Regions from separate parts of the Noviherbaspirillum sp. genome, predicted to be linked through region 3. Evidence: predicted binding sites of a transcription regulator. Region 3 holds the regulator's gene; each other region holds the start of a gene.
What was found. The regulator sigma-54, encoded in region 3, starts transcription at its own class of promoters, with help from an activator protein. The targets are predictions, from matches to a motif close to TGGCANGNAANCTGCTTT.
Positions count from the first base shown of each region.

Region 1: V7080_RS10145 (ANTAR domain-containing response regulator) is a predicted target of sigma-54. The motif match lies at 1,444-1,461, and genes of this name have one in related genera.
Region 2: nirB (nitrite reductase large subunit NirB) is a predicted target of sigma-54. The motif match lies at 2,045-2,062, and genes of this name have one in related genera.

Region 1 is NZ_DAIUCO010000068.1:1,350-4,626, reverse strand. It holds gene V7080_RS10150 (CmpA/NrtA family ABC transporter substrate-binding protein) at 1-398, opposite strand, end outside; gene V7080_RS10145 (ANTAR domain-containing response regulator) at 754-1,377, opposite strand; gene tsaD (tRNA (adenosine(37)-N6)-threonylcarbamoyltransferase complex transferase subunit TsaD) at 1,489-2,517, shown strand; gene V7080_RS10135 (cupin domain-containing protein) at 2,537-2,857, opposite strand; gene plsY (glycerol-3-phosphate 1-O-acyltransferase PlsY) at 2,899-3,277, opposite strand, start outside.
Region 2 is NZ_DAIUCO010000068.1:9,553-12,829, reverse strand. It holds gene nirB (nitrite reductase large subunit NirB) at 1-1,985, opposite strand, end outside; gene V7080_RS10170 (nitrate/nitrite transporter) at 2,278-3,277, shown strand, end outside.
Region 3 is NZ_DAIUCO010000106.1:9,652-12,928, forward strand. It holds gene V7080_RS13535 (enoyl-CoA hydratase/isomerase family protein) at 1-358, opposite strand, end outside; gene hpf (ribosome hibernation-promoting factor, HPF/YfiA family) at 504-851, opposite strand; gene V7080_RS13545 (RNA polymerase factor sigma-54) at 951-2,429, opposite strand; gene lptB (LPS export ABC transporter ATP-binding protein) at 2,446-3,186, opposite strand; gene lptA (lipopolysaccharide transport periplasmic protein LptA) at 3,188-3,277, opposite strand, start outside.

The sequences.
Region 1 (3,277 bases), on a different contig from region 3:
TGGCCGTTATTGTTGAGCGTCATCAGGATCGCCATATCCTTCTTCGGACCGCTCACGCCGAGGTGAACGCCGTAGACCAGGCCGTACAGCACATGCGCCGCGTCGAGCTCGCCATTGACCAGCTTGTCGCGCACGCCGGGCCAGGATGCTTCCTTGGTCGGCACGATCTTGATCCCGTACTTCTTATCAAAACCGAGCACCGACGCCATCACCACGGACGCGCAATCGGTCAGCGGAATGAAGCCGACCTTGACCTCTTCCTTTTCCGGCTTGTCGGACCCCGCGGCCCACGCCCCCTGCGTTGCCAATGCGCCGAATGCCCCTGCTGCGGTGACAGCCGCGCCCGTCTTCAGAATGCTGCGGCGGGTCAAATTGGTTTTTGTATCGTTCGTTGTCATGACTTCCTCATGAGTTAATTCGCACTGGGCAAAAAAAAGGCGTCCGAACGGCATGAGCTGAGCTCATCCGACTCGGACGCCTTTGTCCAAATGCCTCGACCGACATTGGTCAAGACGGTGTTGCTGATCGTCGCGCCGCCATTGGCACTGCCTGTTCATTTGCAATTGGTGTGCCAGCGGTATCGCGGCGTCGCAGCGACGGCGCCCGTGCTGTTTGCGGGCGTTTCATCATGAAAGTGGGGAAGTTGTGCACCGGGGTTGTGCAACGCATCAAAAAAGGGCGCGGCGTTTGGTGCTGCCGCGTTCCGGCGGGATTGGTTCGCGAGGTGTGAATCGGGGTAGCGGGAAGGCGTTTTCAAATAAGAAGATCGGCAACGTCGAGCATGCGTTGCGCCACTTCCGACAGCTTCAGGTTCTTATCCATCGCAAGACGCCGCAGCTTGCGGTAAGCATCGTCTTCCGAACAATGGTGCCGCTCCATCAGCAATCCTTTCGCACGCTCGATCACCTTGCGCTCGGCCAGTTTCACCTTGGTTTCACTGAGCTCCACGCGCAGCTTCTGGTCGACTTCGAACCGCGCCATGGCCACATCGAGCACCGCCTTCACCCGCTCGGCCGACAAGCCGGCCACCACGTAGGCAGATACGCCGGCCTCAATGGCTGCGTGCATCTTCGCCTTGTCGCCGTCTTCGGTAAAACAGACGATCGGCCGCCGCGCATCGGCGGTTGCCGCCACCACCTTCTTCAATGCCGCATCCGACTGCGCATCGACGATGATTAGGTCCGGCTGCAACTGAGTGATCTGTTCCTCCAGGTCGGCGTCCGGTGGCAACGCCGCAAGGATGTTGTAGCCGCCTTCCAGCAGACCGATGCGCAGGGCGCGGGCGCGCTCGGCCTGTTCCTGCGCCGCCTGGTCCGCGCCCTCGGGCGCGACCAATGAGTTAATGACAATGATTTTCAGCTGTATGGAGTCGGTCATGGTGGGCTTGTTTCAAAAATGGCAGGGTGTGCGGACCTGCGGGGCTTTCCTTTACAATGACGGGTCGCTGCAAAAAGCTTGCCACCTCTTTCCCCTCTTCATTGTTCCCACATGATCGTTCTCGGCGTCGAATCCTCCTGCGATGAAACCGGCCTTGCGTTGTATGACACGCAACGCGGCCTGCTCGCCCATGCGCTTTACTCGCAAATCGCGATGCATCAGGAATACGGCGGCGTCGTTCCGGAACTGGCCTCGCGCGACCATATCCAGCGCACCATCCCGCTGCTCGAACAGGTGCTGCGGGAAAGTGCGATCGAACGCTCCGCCATCGATGCGATTGCCTATACCCAGGGACCGGGCCTCGCCGGCGCCCTGCTGGTCGGCGCATCGGTCGCCTGCGGCCTGGGCCTGGCGCTCGACCGGCCGGTGCTCGGCGTGCATCATCTGGAAGGACACCTGCTGTCGCCGCTGCTGTCAAAAACACCGCCGGCCTTCCCGTTCGTCGCCTTGCTGATTTCCGGCGGCCATACCCAGCTCATGCGGGTGGACGGCGTCGGTCGGTATGAATTGCTCGGCGAGACGCTGGACGACGCGGCGGGCGAAGCCTTCGACAAATCGGCCAAGCTCCTCGGCCTTGGCTATCCCGGCGGACCGGCCATTTCGCGGCTCGCGGAGTTCGGCGATCCCGGCGCCTACGATTTGCCGCGGCCGATGCTGCATTCGAAGGATTTGAACTTCAGCTTTTCCGGCCTGAAGACGGCGGTGCTGACAGTGGTGAAGAATCACACTGCAAATATCTGCGAACAGGACAAGGCCAATGTCGCGCGGGCCTTCGTCGATGCCATCGTCGACGTGCTGGTGGCGAAGTGCCTGAAGGCGCTGAAGCAGACGGGCCTGAAAAGGCTGGTGATCGCCGGCGGCGTCGGCGCCAACCGGCAGTTACGCGACGCGCTCAACGACGCGGCGGTCAAGCGGCGGTTCGAGGTGTTTTATCCCGAGCTGGAATTCTGCACCGACAACGGCGCGATGATCGCTTTCGCGGGGGCGATGCGGCTACAGGTGCATCCCGAAGCGGCGCGGCGCGACTACGCCTTCAACGTGAGGCCGCGCTGGCCGCTCCACGAGCTACGTCCGAACTAACCTGTCATCGGCCGCGTTTCTATTTCTCGACGATCGGCGTCTGCTTCTGCGAGGCGACGTAAATGACGGCGTTTTCCAGCGCCTGTACGTCGTGCTCCTCGCCCGCTTCGGTATACAGGTAGTCGCCGGCCGCCAGTGTCGCGCCGCCGATCACCACCGTCCCTTCGATGACCAGCACTTCCTCGCTGCCCATGTGCGCATGCCGCGGAAACCTGCTGCCGGCCGCCAGCCGCACCAGTGATGTCCGGCCGCCGCCATCGTTCAGGCGCAGGACGCTACGCTCGATGCCCTCGTAGTCGGTCGGTAACCATTGGCGTTCGAATGCGTGACTTTTCAACATGGCTGTCTCCGTCGATTTGCTTCGTGATTGGGCTTGAGGGATTACTTCTTCTTGCTGCCGATCTTGCTTTCCTTGCCGGCCATCAGATTGGCGATATTCTGACGGTGCCGGTAGATCAGCAAGCCGCTCATTGCCAGCACGGCAAGCAGCTTGATGTCGGTGCCGAACAGCAGTCCGTAGTAAAACGGCGCGAAGACACTCGCGACGAGTGCCGCCAGCGATGAATAGCGGAATGCGTAGGCGATCACCAGCCAGGTGATCAAGGTTGCCAGTCCGAGCCAGCCGTTCAGCCCGAGCAGTACGCCGAGCGCGGTCGCGACACCCTTGCCGCCTTCGAAGCGGAAAAACACCGGCCACAAATGGCCGATGAAGACCGCGATCGATACCAGCGCGACGCCGCTATCGTCGACACCAAATTGC
Region 2 (3,277 bases), on a different contig from region 3:
TGTCCCATCAGAGTCGAATCCTGGGTGCCGAAACGGCACCATTCCGAGCCGACGCAGGTCTTCACCGTGCGCAGGGCTTTCGCATACGCATGGCCGCACGGCATGTCGAGATCCTTCCAGACCGATTGCAGATCTTCCTTCTTCACACCCAGCAGATCGATGCGCTGGCCGCCGGTGACCTTCACCGTCGGGATGCCGTACTTGTCCACCACGTCGGCGATGCGGCGCAGATCCTTTGCGGTGGTTTCACCGCCCCACATGCGCGGGATCACCGAATACGTGCCGTCCTTCTGGATGTTGGCATGGGCACGTTCGTTGATGAAGCGCGATTGCGGATCGTCCTTTGCCTCATGCGGCCAGGTCGACAACAGGTAATAGTTGATCGCCGGCCGGCAGGTTGCACAGCCATTCGGCGTGCGCCAATCCATGAATTGCATGGTGCCAGCGATCGTCAGCAGCTTGTTGGCCTTGATCGCATCGCGCACGTTCTGGTGCGTATGGTCGGTGCAGCCACATAGCGGCTTGACCTTGCTGGAACTCGAATAGTCGCCGCCGGCGGTGAACATGATGATCTGTTCCACCAGGCCGGTGCAGGAGCCACAGGAGGCCGACGCCTTGGTTTGCTTGCGCACGTCTTCCAGCGTGAACAGGCCTTTTTCCTTGATCGCCTTGACGATGCTGCCCTTGCAGACGCCGTTGCAGCCGCAGACTTCGGCGGTGTCCGGCATCGCGGCGGCCTTGGTGAATCCTTCATGGCCCACGTCGCCGGGACGGCCGGTATTGGCCTCGCCGAACATCAGCGTGTCGCGGATCTCCGCCACATTCTTGGCTTCGCGCAGCAGCTGGAAATACCAGGAGCCGTCGACCGTGTCGCCGTAGAGGCAGGCGCCCACCAGCTTGTCGTCCTTGAGAACCAGTTTCTTGTACACGCCGCCGATCGGGTCGGACAGCACGATTTCCTCCGTTCCCTCCCCGCCCATGAATTCGCCGGCGGAGAACAGGTCGATGCCGGTGACCTTCAGCTTGGTCGAGGTGACCGAACCCTGGTAGCGGCCGATGCCGAAATTCGCGAGATGGTTCGCGCATACCTTGGCCATCTCGAACAGCGGCGCAACCAGCCCGTAGGCAGTGCCGCGATGATTGACGCATTCACCGACGGCGTAAATTCGCGGGTCGTAGGTCTGCATCGTGTCGTTGACGACGATGCCGCGGTTGCAGTACAGCCCGGCGGATTCGGCCAGCGTGGTATTGGGCCGGATGCCGACCGCCATCACCACCAGTTGCGCCGGCACTTCAAGTCCGTCGGTGAAGCGGATCGCCTTCACCCGCCCGTTTTCATCGCCGACCAGTTCCTGGGTATTCTTCTCCAGCAGAAATTTCAGGCCGCGGTCTTCCAGCGATTTCTGCAGCATCTTGCCGGCGACCGGATCGAGCTGACGTTCCATCAGCCAGTTGGGCAGATGTACGACGGTGACATCCATGCCGCGCAGCTTCAGTCCGTTGGCGGCTTCCAGCCCGAGCAGGCCGCCGCCAATCACCACCGCATGGGTATGCACCTGCGCGGCGTCGATCATCGCGTTGGTGTCATGGATATCGCGGTAGGAAATCACGCCCTGCAGGTCCTTTCCCGGCACCGGCAGCATGAAGGGATTGGAGCCCGTGGCCAGCAGCAGGCGGTCATACTCGGCGGTGGTGCCGTCTTCCGCGATGACCATGCGCTTGACGCGGTCGATCCGTGTGATTTTCTTTCCGAGATGGAGCTGGATGTTGTTTGCCGCATACCAGTCGACATCATTGAGCATGATGTCCTTGACGGTCTGTTCGCCGGCGAGCACCGGGGACAGCAGGATGCGGTTGTAATTGGCATACGGCTCGGCGCCGAATACCGTGATGTCGTAGATATCGGGGGCAATCTTCTGCAATTCTTCCAGTGTGCGCACCCCGGCCATGCCGTTCCCCACCATGACCAGTTTCAGCTTCTTCATTAAAGCTCCCTCACCTTTCAGCTTCGCCATTGAAGCGATAAACAATTCGTGAACAGTCATAAGCAAGAGGAGTGCCATTTGCCGCACCTTCTCCGCAGCGTCCGCAAGCACCATGATGTGACGCAATCCGCACCGCACAGGTGCAACTTCGCAGTTCGATCCGGTGCAATCCACATTGCGGTGCATGCCGCACTGGCAAAGGCAGTACGGCACGCACGGAAAGTGAGTGGCATAGCACTTGCATCGTGCAGGCCCACTCATCACATTCACACTATTGGATCAAAGGCATCGAATGCAAAAGACCTCATTCTGGAAAGCCGGCCATACGCCGACGTTGCTGGCATCGTTTTTCTATTTCGATCTCAGCTTCATGGTCTGGGTGATCCTGGGTCCGCTCGCTGTTCAGATATCGACCGACATCGGCCTCACACCTGCCCAGAAAGGATTGATGGTGGCGACGCCGCTGCTGGCCGGCGCACTGCTGCGTATCGTCATGGGCGTGCTGGTCGACCACCTCAAGCCGAAGAAAGCCGGACTGATCGGACAGTTGGTCGTCATCGCCGGCCTCACCTGGGCATGGCTCGGCCAGTTGGCGAGTTATCAAAGCCTGCTGTTCCTCGGCGTGCTGCTCGGCGTTGCCGGTGCGGCGTTTGCCGTCGCCCTGCCGCTGGCATCGCGCTGGTATCCGCCCGAGCACCAGGGGACGGCGCTCGGCATCGCCGGCGCAGGCAATTCCGGCACCGCCTTCGCCGCATTGTTCGCACCTGCGCTGGCCATTGCATTCGGCTGGCAGAACGTGTTCGGCCTGTGCCTGATCCCGCTTGGTATCGCGCTGCTGGTCTATATGGTGTTCGCGAAGGATGCGCCGTCCGCGCCGCCGCCAAAATCCCTTGTCGAGTACCTGCATGTACTGAGGGACAAGGACGCGTGGTGGTTCATGTTCTTCTACAGCGTCACCTTCGGCGGCTTCTCAGGGCTTGCCTCCTCATTGACGATTTACTTCAACAGCCAGTACGGCCTGTCGCCGGTCACGGCGGGTTATTTCACCGCCGCCTGCGTATTCGCCGGTTCGCTGGTGCGCCCGCTCGGCGGCCGGATCGCCGACCGCATAGGCGGCATCAAGACCTTGTCGGTGATGTATGTTCTTGCAGCGACATTCTTGTTCATTGCGAGTTTCGGCCTGCAATCGGCGACCGCAGCCGTCATCGTGTTCGTCCTGGCAATGCTTGCCCTGGGAACGGGTAACGGTGCCGTCTTTCAATTGGTGCCCCAGCGATTCCGCAAGGAAATCG
Region 3 (3,277 bases):
CCATCCCGCCACCCATGACAATCCCGTCCATCAGCGCTATATACGGCTTGGGATAGTGATGAGTCAAATGATTCAATGCATATTCTTCGGTAAAAAAATCCTCGATCAGCATGCTGCCGGATTGCGGCGTCGCCTTGCCGGCATCAAAGAAAAAGCGGATGTCCCCACCTGCGCAGAACGCCTTCTCACTCGTGCTGCGCACGACCACCGCGGCGATGGCCGGGTCGTCGCGCCACGACAGCAATACCTGCGTGAAGGCGCGAACCATATCAAGGGACAGGGAATTGAGCGCCCTCGGCCGGTCAAGCGTGATAAAGCCGATGTTGTTCCGGACAGCGGAAATAATGTGAGCAGTCATGATGAGGGTGTTTTATGTAATTGCAGCTATTTTATCGGCACCGTCCCGATGCTGCAGTCGTCCTGCGGACATTTGCAAAGTGCGGCCGCAACAGGAAAAGGGCGCAACCCGTGCGCCCTTTTCCTGTTGCCGATTGCCGCCTGAATCAGGCCGCCGGCAAGTCTTCCGTCATGCGCTTGATCGCCTCATGCTGGTGGTCCTGCATCTTGCCCTTGTACTTCAATACCTGCCTATCCAGCTTGTCGATCAACGAATCGATTGCTGCATACAGATCTTCTGCAAAGCTTTCGACATGGATTACATTGCCTCTCACGCGCAGATTGACTTCAGCTCTTTGCCTTTTATCTTTTTCAGAGGGTTTTTCGACTCCCAGAATCACCGCAACATCGATGACATGATCGAAATGGCGGAGTACCCGATCCAGTTTGCTTGTTACGTACTGGCGAATGGCTGGAGTCAATTCGAGATGTTGTCCACTGATCATGAGATTCATACAGCACTCCTATGGATAGTGTCGCTGGCGGTTCGCAACGTGTCCGCGTAGAGGACTACGCCGGAACACAGCAACGGATGGCAACTACAAAGGAACAACCTAGAGAGATTTTCGCAGATTGACAGGGGGGATTTTCAACGCTTCACGGTACTTGGCGACGGTTCTCCGCGCAACGACCATACCTTGTTCCCCTAACATATCCGCGATCTTGCTATCTGAGAATGGATTCTTGGGGTCTTCAGCTCCTATCAATTGTTTGATGAGCGCTCGTATCGCTGTCGACGAGGCTTCACCCCCTGCTTCCGTCGCGACATGGCTGCCGAAAAAGTATTTGAGCTCGAACATGCCATGGGGGGTCAACATGTACTTCTGTGTTGTCACACGAGAAATGGTGCTCTCGTGTAAACCCAGTGTATCAGCAATTTCACGCAAGACAAGGGGCCGCATCGCTACCGCGCCGTGCGAAAAGAAGTTGCGCTGCCGGTCCACGATCGCTTGTGCGACGCGCAAGATCGTGTCGAAGCGTTGACGCATATTCTTGATCAGCCATTTGGCCTCCTGGAGCTGCGAAGTAAGTGACCCCTCACCTTTACTTTGCTTCAGGATATTGGCATACAGGGCATTGACCCGAAGACGCGGCATGACATCATGATTCAACATGACCTGCCAGCCGTTCTTGGTCTTTTTGACAATGACATCCGGGACCACGAAGTCCGACGTATCGGAGGCGAACGCCGCACCGGGGTGCGGATTGCATTGCTTGATGATCGTCTGTGCCTCACGCAGATCTTCGTCGTCGCAATCCAGGATTTTCTTGAGCTTGTTGAAGTCGCGCTGGGCGAACAGCGTCAGATGTTCTTCGACGATCGTCAAAGCCCGGCGGCGCGTCACCAGCGGCACCTTCGGAAAGCGCCGGATCTGGATTGCCAGGCATTCCGATGGCGTGCGTGCGCCGACGCCCGCCGGATCGAAACTTTGCAGCATCTTCAGCGCCACCGACAATTCTTCAATCTCGATCCCGAGTTCTTCCGGCAGTCGCGCATGAATTTCTTCCAGCGGTTCTTCCAGGTAGCCGTTGTCGTTGAGCGCGTCAATCATCAACTCAAGCAGCGCGCGATCCCGCATTTCCCTTACCGATACCCGCATCTGTTCGAGCAGATGTTCGCGCAAGGTGGTTTCGTGCGCTTCCAGCTGGGGCCGCGCATCATCGTCCTCCGGCGCTTTCGAGGTGCGCGCCACATCGTCGAAGCTCCATTCCGCTTCGCCTGCAGCAGGCGTGTCCGCTCCATCGCCGCCTTCGAAGGGCCGGTCGGTGTCCTCACCGGCAGCCGATCCGGCATCGTTGGGTACGGGTGTATCCGGTTGGGTGCCCTGGGGGCTGATTGCACCGTCGGCCAGCAGGCGGATGGAATGATCCAGCGGATCATCGACGCGCTCGAGCATCGGGTTGTCCGACAAAATCTGCTCCAGCTCCTGATGCAGTTCAAGCGTCGACAATTGCAGCAGCCGGATCGATTGCTGCAGCTGGGGCGTCAGCGCCAGATGTTGGGAAATACGGAGTTGAAGGGTTTGTTTCATAGCAGCCGTGCTTCCATTACATGCGGAAGTGTTCTCCCAAATAAACGCGGCGTACCGATTCATCCGCGATGATGTCGTCCGGGCGGCCGCTGGCAAGCACAGCGCCCTGGTTGATGATGTAGGCACGATCACAGATGCCCAGTGTCTCCCGGACGTTGTGGTCCGTGATCAGCACGCCGATTCCGCGTTCCTTCAGGAAGCGCACGATCCGCTGGATCTCGATGACCGCGATCGGGTCGACGCCTGCGAAGGGCTCATCAAGCAGCACGAATCGCGGGTTCGTCGCCAGCGCACGCGCAATCTCGACGCGGCGGCGCTCGCCGCCCGACAGCGACAGCGCCTGGTTTTCCCGCAGCTTTTCGATCTGCAACTCGGCCAGCAATGTATTCAGTCGCTTCTCGATCGCCTGCCGCGACAACGGCTTGCCATTGTCCCGCTGCAGCTCCAGCACGGCGCGAATATTGTCTTCCACCGTCAGCTTGCGGAAGACCGATGCCTCCTGCGGCAGGTAGGACAGGCCCAGCACAGCGCGCCGATGAATCGGCAGGCGCGATATCGCGACGCCATTCAGATCGATCTCACCGGCATCGGAAGGAACGAGGCCGACGATCATGTAGAACGACGTCGTCTTGCCTGCGCCGTTGGGGCCGAGCAGTCCGACCACTTCGCCGCTTTCCACCTGCAGTGATACGTCACGCACCACTTGCCGGGTTCCGTAACTTTTCTGCAATCCGCGAACGACCAGGGTGCTTGCCATGTCACTGACCCTTGGATTCGGTGCGCGGCTGAATCACCGCCCTGATACGCCCGCTACCGTTCTTGGCGTTGCCTGCCGGTGCATTGTTGAC